Regions from separate parts of the Streptomyces sp. NPDC058157 genome, predicted to be linked through region 1. Evidence: riboswitches for the same ligand, from Rfam matches in the RefSeq annotation. Region 1 holds a riboswitch; the other holds the start of a gene.
What was found. Region 1 has a riboswitch for cobalamin ahead of cobN (cobaltochelatase subunit CobN). Riboswitches for the same ligand answer to the same signal wherever they lie in the genome.
Positions count from the first base shown of each region.

Region 2: linked by a shared signal. The riboswitch ahead of ACFVXK_RS14625 (ABC transporter substrate-binding protein) and the one ahead of cobN (cobaltochelatase subunit CobN) in region 1 are both predicted to bind cobalamin.

Region 1 covers NZ_JBHVUQ010000031.1:14,485-22,280, reverse strand. Annotated here, with positions in the region: gene ACFVXK_RS10860 (hypothetical protein) at 1-72, shown strand, start outside; gene ACFVXK_RS10855 (hypothetical protein) at 375-902, opposite strand; gene cobN (cobaltochelatase subunit CobN) at 931-4,551, opposite strand; cobalamin riboswitch at 4,584-4,741, opposite strand; gene ACFVXK_RS10845 (nitrite reductase) at 5,091-6,653, shown strand; gene ACFVXK_RS10840 (precorrin-8X methylmutase) at 6,650-7,297, shown strand; gene ACFVXK_RS10835 (precorrin-2 C(20)-methyltransferase) at 7,294-7,796, shown strand, end outside.
Region 2 covers NZ_JBHVUQ010000047.1:871-8,666, reverse strand. Annotated here, with positions in the region: gene ACFVXK_RS14630 (FecCD family ABC transporter permease) at 1-801, opposite strand, end outside; gene ACFVXK_RS14625 (ABC transporter substrate-binding protein) at 861-1,850, opposite strand; cobalamin riboswitch at 1,886-2,025, opposite strand; gene ACFVXK_RS14620 (DUF4352 domain-containing protein) at 2,163-2,675, shown strand; gene ACFVXK_RS14615 (GMC oxidoreductase) at 2,791-4,446, shown strand; gene ACFVXK_RS14610 (carboxymuconolactone decarboxylase family protein) at 4,514-4,993, opposite strand; gene ACFVXK_RS14605 (dihydrodipicolinate reductase) at 4,990-6,072, opposite strand; gene ACFVXK_RS14600 (serpin family protein) at 6,207-7,469, shown strand; gene ACFVXK_RS14595 (carbohydrate kinase family protein) at 7,378-7,796, opposite strand, start outside.

The DNA.
Region 1 (7,796 bases):
CGTCAGGACATCCCACGTCTCGTCGCTGAAGTTAGGCGCCTTCGAGAGCTCCTCGACCGCAAGAACGACTGAGGCGGTAGGGGTGGTAAGCCTAGAGCGCTGAATCGCGGGACCCTCGCGGGATTCGTCTTGCGAGGGTCGATCGCTCGCAACGTTTCGGGTGTGACCCCGAATTCCTCGCGTTTTTCGCGAACGAGTCGAATTAGCGGAGGCCCTCCATTCTCTTCATCGCTGAAGTTTGCGGATTGAATGATCCGGATGCGAGGCTGGCGGCCAAGTTTGCACTCGAAGCGGCGAGCACTTCCGACGGCTTGGCCGAACTGAGTGACCTGATCTCCACTTCGCTCGCGGAGCTGGATCAGGTGTAGCTCAAGTCAGGCTTGAGGACCCGTCCCCTCCGGACGGGGCCTCAATTCGTTGGGATAGCCAAGCCCCGCCAGGTGACTCCTGGCGGGGCCCCTTCGTGGGGCGACGGCAGTAGTTGACGGCAACGTCAACGGACGAGAGCAGCGCAGGGCTGGCGGATGCCAACCGTCGATCCTGGCCGCCTCGGGACTGGTCGGGCCGTCGAGGGCGGTGCCGAGGGTGCCACGTGCCGTGCCGGAACCAGAATCGGAGGATGAACTGTTCAGAGAGGAGAGGTCCGCCATGGTGCGGAAGGCCGCCAGGTCGCGGTGTTCCGAGACGAGGGCCTCGATGCAGGGGGCGTACTCGGGGTCGTGGGACATGACGGCGAACAGGCCGTCCTCCTCGCCCTTCCAGTGGGCGAGGAGGACGGCCTGGCCGGCGGTGAGGAGGGTGCCGGCCTTATCCGAGGTCGCCCGCCGCGTTCTCACCGTTTCGTGCTCGGAGATGAACTCCTTGATGAGGAGGATCTGGCGGCAGCCGCAGTAGTGGCACATGCCAGACAGTTTGGAGGGGATAAGGGGCTTAGTCGGATTCGCCTTCCAGGTTGCCCTCCGTGTCCAGGTAGACCTGGCGGAGGGATTCGAGGATCTGGGGGTTCGGCTTCTCCCACATGCCGCGGGATTCGGCCTCCAGGAGGCGTTCCGCGATGCCGTGGAGGGCCCAGGGGTTGGCCTCCTCCAGGAAGGCGCGGTTCGTCGGGTCCAGGACGTAGGTTTCCGTCAGTTTGTCGTACATCCAGTCGGCGACCACGCCTGTCGTGGCGTCGTAGCCGAAGAGGTAGTCGACCGTCGCCGCGAGTTCGAAGGCGCCCTTGTAGCCGTGGCGGCGCATCGCCTCGATCCACTTGGGGTTGACGACGCGGGCGCGGAAGACGCGGCTCGTCTCCTCGACGAGGGTGCGGGTCTTGACCGTCTCCGGGCGGGTGGAGTCGCCGATGTAGGCCTCGGGGGCCGTGCCGCGCAGGGCGCGGACCGTGGCCACCATGCCGCCGTGGTACTGGAAGTAGTCGTCCGAGTCGGCGATGTCGTGTTCGCGGGTGTCGGTGTTCTTCGCGGCGACGGTGATCCGCTTGTACGCCGTCTCCATCTCGGTACGGGCGGGCCGTCCTTCGAGGCCGCGGCCGTACGCGTAGCCGCCCCAGACCGTGTAGACCTCCGCGAGGTCGGCGTCGGTGCGCCAGTCGCGGGAGTCGATCAGCTGGAGGATGCCCGCGCCGTAGGTGCCCGGGCGGGAGCCGAAGATGCGGGTGGTGGCCTTGCGTTCGTCGCCGTGGGTGGCGAGGTCGGCCTGGGCGTGGGCTCGGATGAAGTTCGATTCCGCCGGTTCGTCCAGGGAGGCCGCCAGGCGGACCGCGTCGTCGAGGAGGCCGATGACGTGCGGGAACGCGTCGCGGAAGAAGCCCGAGATGCGGAGGGTCACGTCGATGCGGGGGCGGTTCAGTTCCGACAGGGGAATCGCCTCGATGCCCGTGACGCGGCGCGAGGCCTCGTCCCAGACCGGGCGGACGCCGAGGAGGGCCAGGGCTTCGGCCACGTCGTCGCCGGCCGTGCGCATGGCACTGGTGCCCCAGAGGGACAGGCCGACCGAGGCGGGCCATTCGTCCTCGTGGTCCGCGCGGTAGCGGGCCAGCAGGGAGTCGGCCAGGGCCTGACCGGTCTCCCAGGCGAGGCGGGAGGGGACGGCCTTCGGGTCGACCGAGTAGAAGTTGCGGCCCGTCGGGAGGACGTTGACCAGGCCGCGGAGGGGCGAGCCCGACGGGCCGGCCGGGACGAAGCCGCCGTCCAGGGCACGGACCACGTGCGCGATCTCGTCCGTTGTGCCGGCCAGACGGGGCACGACCTCGTTCGCCGCGAAGGTGAGGATGTCGCGGACGGCTGCCGGGTGGCCCGCCGCGACGGGGGCGACCGCGTCGGGGGACCAGTTCGCGTCCTCCATCGCCTGGACCAGGGTGCGGGCCGTCTCCTCGATCGTGTCCGCCGCGGTGCGGGTGGCGGCCGACTCGTCCAGGCCGAGGGCCTCGCGCAGGCCCGGGAGGGCGGAGGTGCCGCCCCAGATCTGGCGGGCGCGGAGGATGGAGAGGACCAGGTTGACCCGGGCCTCGCCGGTCGGGGCGCCGCCCAGGACGTGCAGGCCGTCGCGGATCTGGGCGTCCTTGACCTCGCACAGCCAGCCGTCGACGTGGAGCAGGAAGTCGTCGAAGCCGTCGTCGTCGGGGCGCTCCTCCAGGCCGAGGTCGTGGTCGAGCTTCGCCGCCTGGATCAGGGTCCAGATCTGGGCGCGGATGGCGGGGAGCTTCGACGGGTCCATGGAGCTGATCTGGGCGTACTCGTCCAGGTGCTGCTCCAGGCGGGCGATGTCGCCGTACGACTCGGCGCGGGCCATCGGCGGGACCAGGTGGTCGACCAGGGTGGCGTGCACCCGGCGCTTGGCCTGGGTGCCCTCGCCCGGGTCGTTGACCAGGAAGGGGTAGACGAGGGGGAGGTCGCCGAGCGCGGCGTCGGGTGCGCAGGAGGCGGACAGGCCGGCGTTCTTGCCGGGCAGCCATTCGAGGTTGCCGTGCTTGCCCAGGTGGATCATCGCGTCGGCGCCGAAGCCGCCGTCCTGCGCCGCCGCCTGGATCCAGCGGTACGCGGCCAGGTAGTGGTGCGAGGGCGGCAGGTCCGGGTCGTGGTAGATCGCGATCGGGTTCTCGCCGAAGCCGCGCGGCGGCTGGATCAGGATGAGGAGGTTCCCGCGGCGCAGGGCGGCGAGGACGATGTCGCCCTCGGGGTTGGCGGAGCGGTCGACGAACATGTTGCCGGGGGCCTCGCCCCAGTGTTCCTCGACGCTCTCGCGCAGGTCCGCGGGGAGCTCGGCGAACCAGCGCTTGTAGTCGGCCGCCGGGATGCGGACCGGGTTGCGGGCCAGCTGCTCCTCGGTGAGCCAGTCCTGGTCGTGGCCGCCGGCCTCGATCAGGGCGCGGATCAGCTCGTCGCCGTCACCCGAGACCAGGCCCGGGATGTCGGCGGTGGGGCCGAAGTCGTAGCCGGCCGCGATGAGGGTGCGCAGGAGTTCCACCGCGCTGGCCGGGGTGTCCAGGCCGACCGCGTTGCCGATGCGGGAGTGCTTGGTGGGGTACGCGGAGAGGACGAGGGCGACGCGCTTGTCGGCGCGCTCGATGTGGCGCAGGCGGGCGTGGCGCACGGCGATGCCGGCCACGCGGGCGGCGCGCTCGGCGTCGGCGACGTAGGCGGGCAGGCCGTCCTCGTCGATCTCCTTGAAGGAGAACGGGACGGTGATGAGGCGGCCGTCGAACTCGGGCACGGCGACCTGCGTGGCGGCGTCGAGGGGGGAGAGGCCCTCGTCGTTCTCCTCCCAGGTGCTGCGGGAGCCCGTCAGGCACAGGGCCTGGAGGATCGGCACGCCGAGACCGGCCAGGGCGCCCGCGTCCCAGGACTCGTCGTCCCCGCCCGCGGAGGCGGTGGCGGGTCGGGTGCCGCCGGCGGCGAGGACGGTGGTGACGATGGCGTCGGCGGAGGCCAGGGCGTCGAGGAGCTCCGGCTCCGGGGTGCGCAGGGAGGAGACGTAGAGGGGGAGCGGGCGGCCGCCCTTGGCCTCGACGGCGTCGCAGAGGGCGTGCACGAAGGCGGTGTTGCCGCTCATCTGGTGGGCGCGGTAGTAGAGCACCGCGACCTGGGGGCCGGTCGCCTCCGTGGCGGGGCGCTCCAGGGGGCCCCAGGTGGGGGAGGCGGCCGGGGGCTCGAAGCCGTGGCCGGTGAGCAGGACCGTGTCGGAGAGGAACCGGGCCAGCTGGTCGAGGTTGGCCGGGCCGCCGTGCGCGAGGTAGCGGTGGGCCTCGGCGGCGATGCCGATCGGGACCGTGGAGGCCTCCATCAGCTGGGCGTCCGGGGCCTGTTCGCCGGTCAGGACCACCACGGGGCGGGTCTGGTCGGCGGCGAGGAGCACGTCGAGGCCGTCCTGCCAGGCGCGCAGGCCGCCGAGGAGGCGCACGACGACCAGCTCGGCGCCGTCGAGGAGGCCGGGGAGGTCGTCGAGGGGGAGGCGGGAGGGGTTCGCGAACCGGTACGGCACGGGGCCGCCGGCGATGTTCGCGGCGCGGGCGCTGAGCAGATCGGTGTCGGACGTCGACAGCAGCAGGATCATGCGGCGGCAGGCCTTCCTCGGGGTTTCCGCGCCCCGGGCAGTGAGGACAGCGGGAGTTCCTGACTCACCCCGCGGATCGCTCCGCGGGGCTCACAGTGGCGGGACCGCGCCGGAATCGCACCGGGCTTCCTCCCATGTCGCCGTCCTCGGCGGTGACGGGCCGAGTGGTCCGCCGGAAGGTCATCTTAGGTGGCCTTTTCCCTGGCCGGGAGGTGGGGTCGGTCGGGTGCGGCACCGCTGCCGGAGCTCTGCCCTTGGGGTTGCGCCGCAAACGTGGGGGGCGGGTGCGGGGGCGGGGCCGCTGCGCGGAGCCTCTCCCCGCCCCGCCCCTTCGCCGTTTCTCCCCCGGCTGCCGCTGGGAGGTGGCCCAGGGGCTCCGCCCCAGACTCCGCGCCTCAAGCGCCGGCGGGGCTGGAATCGGCCGGCGTGGTCCGTGGGGTGCCGCTGGTGGGGCGCGGGGTGCGTCGGAGCGGGAGCCCCCGGTCGGGGTGGCGACGGACACAGGTCGGGGGTGGGGAATCGTGGGTATGCTCGCGGCCATGCCGCCCCAGCCACCTTCCGCCGCATCGCGGGACGAACCCGTCATACGTGAACGCGGCGACGCCTGCCCCGGCGCGCTGCGGCTGCACGCCGCCGACGACGGGTACCTCGCGCGCGTCCGGATCCCCGGCGGGCTGCTCACCACCCGGCAGGCCCTCGCGCTCGCGGACGCCGCCGAGCGGTTCGGCGACGGGCACCTGGAACTCACCTCCCGCGGCAACGTCCAGCTGCGCGGCCTCGCCGACGGGTGCGGCGGCGGGCTCGCGGAGCTGCTGGACGCCGCCGGGCTGCTGCCTGCGCCCGGCCACGAGCGGGTGCGCAACATCGTGGCCACCCCGGCGGCCGGGGCCCAAGTCGTCGGCTGGGTCCGGGAACTCGACCGGCTGCTGTGCGCCAGTGCGCGGGCCGCGGACCTGTCCGGGCGGTTCCTGTTCGCCCTCGACGACGGACGCGGGGACGTGGCCGCCCTCGACCCGGACGTGACCGTGATGGCCGCGGGCGCGGACGGCGAGGAGGGCCGGGAAGGTACCGGTCCCGCGGGCGGAGAAGGCCGCGAGGGCCAGGACGGCCCCGGCCGCGGCCCGGGCGACGCCCGCCCCGGCGCCGACGACGCTCGCCCCGGCCGTGGTTCCGGCGGTGACGGCCCCGGCGACGCCTGCCCCGGTCCCGGCGACGCCCGCCCCGGCGCCGGTGACGGCCCTGGCCCCTCTGTCGGTGCCGGCCCGCGACCGGGCCGCGGAGGCGGCCCTGCGTACGGCGCCGGCCCCGTGAGCGGTGCCGGCCCCGTGAGCGGTGCTGGCCCCGGCTGGCAGGTGCTGGTGCGGCTCGGGGGTGCTGCCGACGCCGTCGGGGTCGGCGGGGGCGATGCGGCCTCCGCTGCGCTGCTGGCCGCCGAGTACTTCCTCGACGCCGCCGGCGCGGCCGGGACCCGGCCCTGGCGGGTCGCCGAGCTGCCCGGTGAACACGCGCTGGATGCGGGGGAGTTCGTGCGACGGCTGGCCGAGGCGGGGATCGCGGCCGTCCGCGTGCCCGCGGTGGCGTGGCCGTACGCCGAGCCGCCCCGGCCGGGGCGCGTGGGCGCGGCCGGGCTGTGCGTGCTGCCCCCGCTCGGGCGGGTCGGCGCCGCGCAGTGGCGGGTGCTGGCCGAAGCCGCCGACGGCGAGCTGCGCGTCAGCCCGTGGCGCAGCGTCGTCCTCCCGCGCGCCGCGGCCGACAGCGGCGGCCGCATCGAGACGGCCGGCCTCGTCGTCCGGCCCGGATCCCCCTGGCGGACCGTCACGGCCTGTACGGGCAAGCCCGGTTGCGCCAAGTCCCTCGCGGACGTACGCGCCGACGCGCGTGCCGTCGTAGAAGTACAGGAGGCCGCCGCGGAGCTGCCGGTGCACTGGTCGGGGTGCGCCCGCCGGTGCGGGCATCCGCGCGGCACCGCGTGGGTGGACCTCGTCGCCACCCCCGACGGCTACGAACTCGACGCGCGGCCCGTGCCGCACGCAGATCTGGCGGCCGCCCTCACGGCCGCACGCACCACCCCCACCACAACCGAAGCCGCAGTGAAGAAATGAGCGAGTACACCGTGTTCGAGTACGAGAAGGACGGCGCCGCGATCTACCGCCAGTCCTTTGCCACGATCCGCGCCGAGGCGGACCTCTCCGGGCTGCCCGCCTCGGTCGCCCAGGTCGCGGTGCGCATGATTCACGCCTGTGGCATGACCGACCTCCCCCAGGACCTCGGCTACACCCCCGACGTGGTCCTGCGGGCCCGTGCCGCCCTGCACGCCGGCGCGCCGATCCTGTGCGACGTGCAGATGGTCGCCAGCGGCGTCACCCGCAAGCGGCTGCCCGCCGACAACGAGGTGATCTGCACCCTCTCCGACCCGGCCGTGCCCGCGCTCGCCGCGAAGATGGGCACCACCCGCAGCGCCGCCGCCCTCGAAGTCTGGCGCGACCGGGGGCTGTTGGAGAACTCCGTGATCGCCGTCGGCAACGCCCCGACCGCGCTGTTCCGGCTGCTGGAGATGATCGAGGAGGGCGCCCCGCGCCCCGCGGCCGTCATCGGCGTGCCCGTCGGCTTCATCGGCGCGGCCGAGTCCAAGGACGCCCTAGCCGCCCACCCCTCGGGCCTCGACCACCTCATCGTGCGCGGCCGGCGCGGCGGCAGCGCCATCGCCGCCGCCGCGGTCAACGCGATCGCGAGCGAGGAAGAATGAGCAGCAGCACCGGCAAGGGCAAGCTCTACGGGGTCGGGCTCGGGCCCGGCGACCCGTCGCTGATGACCCTGAGGGCCGTCGAGGCGATCGCCGAGGCCGACGTGGTCGCGTACCACAGCGCCCGCCACGGCCGTTCCATCGCCCGCTCGATCGCCGCGAAGCACCTGCGCGCCGACCACGTCGAGGAACCGCTGGTCTACCCGGTCACCACCGAGACCACCGACCACCCCGGCGGCTACCAGGGCGCGATGGAGGAGTTCTACGAGGCCTCCGCCGCCCGGCTGGCCGCGCACCTGGACGCCGGCCGGACCGTCGCCGTGCTCGCGGAGGGCGACCCGCTCTTCTACGGCTCGTACATGCACATGCACAAGCGGCTCGCGGACCGCTACGAGGCCGAGGTCGTCCCCGGCGTCACCTCGGTCAGCGCCGCCGCCGCCCGCCTCGGCACCCCGCTGGTCGAGGGCGAGGAGGTGCTGACGATCCTGCCCGGCACCCTGCC
Region 2 (7,796 bases), on a different contig from region 1:
GCAGACGGGCAGCAGCGCCCGGTGCCCGGCGCCCACCACCATGCGGGCGGCGTGCGGAACCATCAGCCCGACGAAGCCGATCGCCCCGCTGTAGGCCACCAGCACCCCGATGACCAGGGAGGTGAGGACGAACGCGGCCGCCCGGAAGCGGCCGGTGTCCAGGCCGAGGGTGCGGGCCCCCTCCTCCCCGGCGAGCAGCAGGTCCAGGGGGCGCGCGAGGGCGACGAGCAGGGCGGTGCCGGCGAGCAGCACGGCCGCCGGCAGGGCGAGTTCGTCCCAGCGGGCCCCGCCCAGGCCGCCCAGCGTCCAGAAGAGCACGGACCGGAGCTGGTCGGGGTGCGCGGACAGCACGAGGACCAGGCTGGTCAGCGCGGACAGGACGTACTGCACGGCCACCCCGGCCAGGATCAGCCGCCCGGTGGTCATCGTGCCGCCGCGCCGGGCCAGGGTGTAGACGGCGACGAGCGCGGCGAGGGAGCCGGCGAAGGCGGCCAGCGGGAGCCCGAGGGCGGTACCCGCCCCCACCCCGAGCACGATGACGACCACCGCCCCCGCCGACGCGCCCGAGGAGGCGCCCAGCAGGAAGGGGTCGGCGAGCGCGTTGCGGACGAGGGCCTGGAGCACGGCGCCGCAGACCGCGAGCCCGGCGCCGACCACGGCCCCGAGCAGCACGCGCGGCATCCGCACGTCCCACACGATGGAGGCGAAGGCGCCGCCCCGGGCCCGGGGCCCGGCCAGCAGGACGTCGAGCACCCGGCCGGGGGCGATGCGGACGGGGCCCAGGGCCAGCCCCGCCACCATCGAGGCGGCCAGCAAGAGCGCGAGGAGCACCAGGACGGCCGGGGTGCGGCGGCGTCCGGTCACGGGGCGTCGGGGTGCAGCTGGCGGCCGAGGGACTCGACCGCGTCGGCGACGCGCACGCCGAGGACGGCCGAGGACAGCGGCAGCACGACGAACCGGCGGTTCTTCACGGCGGGAACCTCCGCCAGCGCCGGATCGTTCAACAGGCGCTGCTTCTTGGCCTCCACGGGGGTGCCGCCGTAGTCGTAGATGAGGACGACCTCGGGCCGCCGCTCGATGACCTTCTCCCACGGCACGTCGCCGAAGGTGTCCTGGAGGTCGGCGAAGACGTTCGTCCCCCCGGCCAGGGAGACGATCTCGTTGCCGATGCCGTTGCCCCCGGAGGTGAAGGCGGAGGACTCTCCCGAGTCGTAGACGAAGACGGACGGGCGGGGCCGGTTCCCGACCCGGGCGGTGACGGCGTCGATCCGGCGCTGCTCGTCCTCGATGAGGGCCGTGCCGCGCTCGGGCACGCCGAAGGTCCGGGCGACCTCGGTGATCTCGGTCTTCAGCTGGGTGAGCCCGACGCGGCCCGGGGTGCAGTACTCCACGCTGAGCCGCGAGTCGATCCCGGACCTGGCCAGCCCCTCGCGGTCGCGGCCCTGCCCCTTGTCGAAGGCGCTGGAATAGCCGCCGTAGACGAAGTCGGGGTCGGCCGCGAGGAGGACCTCCTTCGACGGGTACTCCTTCGCCAGCACCTTGACGCCCGCGTAGGCGCTCCGGTAGGCGGGGAGGACGGCGTCGTCGAGGTAGGCGGTGCCGGCCATCCGGTCCTGGAGGCCGAGGGCCAGCATGATCTCGGTGGCGTGCTGGTTCATGGTGACGGCCCGCTCGGGCGGGGCCTGATAGGTGCTGGTCACACCGCAGTTGGTGACGGTGTACGGGAACCCGGGCGCGGACCGGGCGCCGGGGGCGGGCCCTTCCTCCCCGGGCGGACCGCCGCAGGCGGTCAGGGACAGCAGGAGCGCGAGCGCGGTGAGCGGGCGCGGGGCGGCGCGGAAACGCGGCATGGTGAGGCCTCTCCGGGGGATCCTCGTCCCCGGTCGAAGTGAAGAGGCGGTGCGTCAGTGTCTGACTCCCGGGACCCCGCGGAGGGGGTCGCCGGTCACAGTGGCGGGACCGCACCGGATTCACACCGGTTTCCTGTCCTGCACCGCCCGGGACAACCCGGCCAAGTCTGCCAGATGCCGCGTTTGCCCCGAAGGGGGGACCAAGGCGCCCCGAACCGCTCCGGGCGCCGGTGGCGGGAGCGGGCGGTACGGAGGATCGTGGGCGGCGAGGGGAGGTACGGAGGGCGAGGGGAGGTGCGGAGGAGGTCGGTGATGCGCCACGGCAGCCACACGGGCCACGAAGGTCCCGGGCACGGGGTCAGGACCGCCCATCTCCTCCTGGCCCCCGCCCTCGCGGTGCTGCTGCTCGGCGCGGGCACCGGCGGCTCCGGCGAGACCGTCTCCCTCGACGGCGACCGGCCCGGCGAGCGGCTCGACGTGACCCTCACCCGGGTCGTCGACCCCGCGGGCCCGGAGCCGGCGCGGGCCGGGGCCGACCGGCTGGTCGCCGTGGAGCTGCGCCTGGAGAACACGGGAACGGCCCCCTACGCGGACTCCCCCGCCCCGGCCGCGCACCTCCTGGACTCCACCGGGCGGCGCTTCACCGGCCTGAGCACCGCCACGGACGCGGGCCCCGCGCTCCCCGCCGCCGTCACCCTCGCCCCGGGCGGGTCGGCGACGGGCTACGTCGTCTTCCGGCTGCCGGCCGAAGCCCGCCCGGCGGCGGTGCAGTTCGCCCTGGACGCCGGGCTCGGCGACGACGTCGCCCACTGGAGCCTGTCGTGAGCCTGTCGTGATCCCCCGCCGGAACCGGCCGGAAATTACCTCGACGTATCTAGTGACTTAGCAGGCACCCGCCAGTAGAACTTGTTCCCACTCCGCCGAGAGTGAGGAACGCCACATGAGCGACAAAGGCCTGCACAACAAGGTGTCCAAGGGTGTCTCCCGACGTGGATTCATCGCTGGAACCGGTTCTCTTCTGGGGGCCATGGCCCTCAGCGTCAACGCCATCCCGGCCCGCGCCAATCCCGCCACCGGATCCGCCGTATCCAACCCGCCCATCGCGTCCGGGGACCGGGTCCCGGCCCTCGTCATCGGTACCGGCTACGGCGGCTCCGTCGCCGCGCTGCGGCTCGCCCAGGCCGGTGTCGACGTGCACATGATCGAGATGGGCATGGCCTGGGACACCCCGGGCACCGACGGCAAGATCTTCGCCAACACCACCAAGCCCGACTACCGCTCCTTCTGGCTGCGCACCCGCACGAAGGCGCCGCTGAGCAACTTCCTCGGCTTCCCCATCGACAAGGACGTCCCGAAGTACACGGGCATCCTCGACGCCGAGGAGATGGGCGGGATCATCGTCTACCAGGGCCGCGGCGTCGGCGGCGGCTCGCTCGTCAACGGCGGCATGGCGGTGACCCCCAAGCGGCAGAACTTCGCCGCCATCCTCCCCACGGTGGACGCCGAGGAGATGTACTCCACCTACTACCCCCGGGCCAACGCCGGGCTCGGCGTGGGCCTCATCGACCCCGACTGGTTCGAGACGGTGGACTGCTACCAGTTCGCCCGCGTCGGCCGCAAGCACGCCCAGCGCTCCGGCTTCCCCTTCGTGTTCGTGCCGGACGTCTACGACTGGGACTACATGAAGCAGGAGGTGGCCGGCACCGTCCCCAAGTCCGCCGTGGACGGGGAGATCCTCTACGGCAACAACGCCGGCAAGAAGTCCCTCCAGAAGACCTACCTCGCCGCCGCCCGGGCCACCGGCAAGGTGGCCGTCTCCCCCCTGCACCGGGTCACCACCGTCTCCCCCTCGGACGGTGGCGGCTACACGGTCGCCATGGAGGAGCTGAACACCACCGGCGACGTCGTCTCCGTCAAGACCGTCACCGCCGACCGGGTGTTCTTCGCCGCCGGCAGCGTCGGCACCAGCAAGCTCCTGGTCCGGCTGAAGGCCACCGGAGCCCTGCCGCTGCTCAACGACGAGATCGGCAAGGGCTGGGGGGACAACGGGAACGTCATGTGCGGCCGGGCGAACCACATGTGGGACCCCACCGGCAAGGTCCAGGCGTCCATCCCCTGCGGGGGCATCGACAACTGGGACGCGGGCGGCGCCTTCGCCGAGGTCGCCCCGCTGCCGACCGGCATCGAGACGTACGCCTCCTTCTACCTCTCCATCACCAAGAACCCCAACCGCGCCCAGTTCTCCTGGAACGCGGCGACGGGCAAGGTCGAGCTGAACTGGCAGACGGCCTGGAAGCAGCCGTCCATCGACATGGCGAAGACCATCTTCGACAAGATCAACGCGAAGGAGGGGACGATCTACCGCAGCGACCTCTTCGGCACCAACAAGATCTGGGGCGACCACCTCACGTACCACCCGCTCGGCGGGGCGGTCCTGGGCAAGGCGACCGACAACTACGGCCGTCTGCACGGCCACCCGGGCCTCTACGTCATCGACGGGGCGCTGATCCCCGGCAACACCAGCGTCAACCCGTTCGTGACGATCACGGCCCTGGCCGAGCGGAACATCGAGAAGATCATCGCCACCGACCTGTGACGCGGGGCGGTCACGGTCACCGGGGCCGGCCGGGCGCGGTACGCGCCCCGGCCGGCCCCGGCTCCGTTCAGCCGCCCGGCAGCACACAGACGCTGTCGAGGCCCAGGACGTGGTTGAGCCGGCCGAAGGCGAGCCAGGAGCCGATGCTCATGCTGAGCTCCACGATCTCCACCTGGCTGTAGTGCGCGGTCATCCGCTCCCAGAAGTCCTCGTCGAGGTTGTGGTGGTCCAGGGCGTAGCGCTCGGCGTATTCGGCGGCCAGCCGGGTGCGGTCGTCGAAGGCCTTGGTGGTGCGCCATGCGGTCACCGCGTCGGCGAAGCCCTCCTCGACCTTCTCGCCGTCGCGGTCGGTGCGCCAGTCCAGGCAGAAGACGCATCCGTTGATCTGCGCGATGCGCAGCCGGGCCGCCTCGAACTCGCGCAGGCCCAGGGTGGTGTGGGCGTAGACGGACAGGGAGAAGTTGGCGGCGGCCATGCCGATGCCGGGGACCAGGTCGCCCCACACGTACTCGATGGGGTGCTGCCCGTCGGGGACGTCGATCCTCATGGCTGTTTCCTTCCGAGTTTGCCGACTGCGGGGCGCAGCGGGACGTCGAGGGCGTCGTAGAGCCCGGGTTCCGCTTCCACCAGCCAGTCGATGGCGCCGACCAGCCGTCCGACGGCGGTGGCGTTGCCGCCCGCCGAGCGGTTCTCGCCCTCGTCGGTGGCCTCGACGGTCACCTCGATGCGGGGACGGCCCTCGATGACGACCCGGTGGGCACCGGCCCCGCCGTCGGGCGGGGCCGGCCAGTCGGGGGCGCAGGAGGCGTGGATGCGGGTGACGTGTTCGATGACGATGCGGGGTTCGCCGCCGACGATGCCCTGGACCTCGAAGCGGATGGCGCCCTGGGTACCGGCCTCGAACACGCCCATGGTGGGGGTGGTGACGGTGGTGTCGAGGGCGCGCCGGTCGGAGGTCTCGCGGATGTCGTCGAGTTCGACGCCGAGGGCGCGGGCCATCATCCGGATCTGGCCGCCCCACACCATCGTCGGGACGGAGGGCATGAGCATCATCGGCTCGTACTCCATGGGGTGTCCCATGCCGACCAGGTGGCGGACGGAGTCGGGCTGGTCGTAGGTGGAGTAGTCGAAGATCTCCTGGCAGCGGATCGCGTCCACCTCGGTGCCCAGTCCGCTCAGCAGGAGCGGGAGCACGTCGTTGCCCCAGCCGGGGTCGACGCCGGAGGCGAAGAGGGAGCCGCCGCCCTCGGCTATCGCCGCGAGCACCGGGTCGCGGAACTCCGGCGGGGCGCTGCGGTGGTCGTAGAGGGGGTAGAGGGCCGGGCTGACGACGGCCGCGCCGGCGGCGACGGCCCGGGTGATGTCGGCGAGGGCGTCGTCGGGGCGGACGTCGCCGGACGCCGCGTAGACGACGGCCGCCGGGCGGGCGGCGAGCACCGCCCCGACGTCGTCGGTCGCCGCCACCCCCAGCCGGCGGTCGAGCCCGGCGAGTTCGCCCGCGTCGCGGCCGACCTTGGCGGGGTTGTGGACGATGACTGCCGTGAGTTCGAGCGCCGGGTGGGCCTCGACGGCGCGGATCGCCGCGCGGCCTACGTTGCCCGTGCCCCAGACCACCGTGGGAATCATGCGCGGAGGGTAGCGACGGGGCGCGGAGGAGCCCAGGGGCGCGGAGGATGTTTTTCGGACCGGCCGCACCCTGGACTCCGGGCGCGGAGAAAGGATTCGGCGGGGCCGCTACCCGCCCCGTACGCTCCCCCGGCATGAGCATGAGGAATTCCACGGTACGGGCGGTCAACCGGCTCACGGCGCGCTGGGCCGCAGCCCACGGCGGTGACGCCGGTACGGTCTTCACCGCGGCCGGGGTCTGGCCGCTGCTCGCCCCGCTCGCGGACGGGGCGGCGGGCCCGGCCCGGGCGGAGCTGGCGGAGGCCCTGGGCATACCCGCCGAGCGGGCGGCGGGGGCGGCGCGGGAGCTGCTGGCCGCGCTGGACGGCGTACGCGGGCTGCGGTCCGCGACGGCCCTGTGGACCCGGGCGGACCTGCCGCTGGAGCCGGCCTGGCTGGAACGGCTCGCACCAGGGAGCCACGGCACCCTGAGCGGCACCGCGGAGGCAGGCCACAAGGCGCTGGACGCGTGGGCCGACCGGCGGACGGGCGGGCTGGTCAAGCACATGCCGGTCACGCTGACCGAGGGCCCGGACGGGACGCGGCTGGTGCTGGCTTCGGCCCTCACGCTGAAGACGAAGTGGGTCCGGCCGTTCTTCGAGTGGCCCCGCGAGCCGTCCGAAGGCCCCTGGTCCGGGCGGTCCCTGCAGATGCTGCACCGCACCACGGCCCTGCCGGACCGGGCCGCGGTGGCGGAAGGGCCGCACGGGGCGGTGACCCTGCTGGAGGTGGTCGGGGACACCGGCGTGGACGTCCACCTGCTGCTGGGCGAAGCCGGCGCCGGGCCCGGCGGGGTCCTCACCACCGGCGTCGAAGCCGTCACCCGCGCCCGGCCGGTCACCCCCGCGAGCCTGCTCCCGGAGGGCCGCCCCGGTCCCGGACTCACCGTCACCAGGGAGCTCGCGCTGACGCCCGAGCCCCGGCTCGTGGTCGAGACCCCCGCCTTCGAGGTGCGGGCCGAGCACGACCTCCTGCGGCGGGCCCGGCTGTTCGGCCTGGAGGCGGCGTGCGACAACAGCCGCGGCCACTTCCCCGGAGTCGGATCCGAGCCCCTGGCCGTCGGTTCGGCCCGGCAGTCGGCGATGGCCCGGTTCCGGGCGGAGGGCTTCGAGGCCGCGGCGGTCACCGCCGTCGGCATGGCGGTGGGCTGCGCCGCGCCCCCGCGCCTGCGCTACCGCACCCGCCGGGTCGAGGTGTCCTTCGACCGCCCCTTCGGATTCCTCGCCGTGCACCGCACCTCGCGGCTGGTCCTGGCGGCCGGCTGGGTCAGTGATCCGCTCCCGTACGCGCGGCCGCCGGAGAAGACGCTGGAGGAGAAGTTGCGGGAGGAAGAGGAGGCCTGGGCGGAAGAGGAGTAGGGGGCGCCAGCGTCGCGGCCAGCGCCGCCGTCTGCGCGAAGGAGGGGACGCGGCCGGTGCCGCCGCGCCCCGACACCGACAGGGAGGCCGCGGCGACGCCGTGGGCCACCGCCTCCGGGAGCGGGTCGCCGAGGGCGAGCCGGGCGGTGGCGGTGCCGGTGAAGCAGTCCCCGGCGCCGGTGGCGTCGACGGGATCGGGGTTCACCGGGACGGCGTGGTACGCCGCCCGGGCGCCCTCGTCCAGGAGCACCCGGCCTGCCCCGGCGGTGACGGCGACGGCGCGGGCGCCCAGCGCCCGGTAGCGGGCGGCGGCGGTGAGGGGGTCGT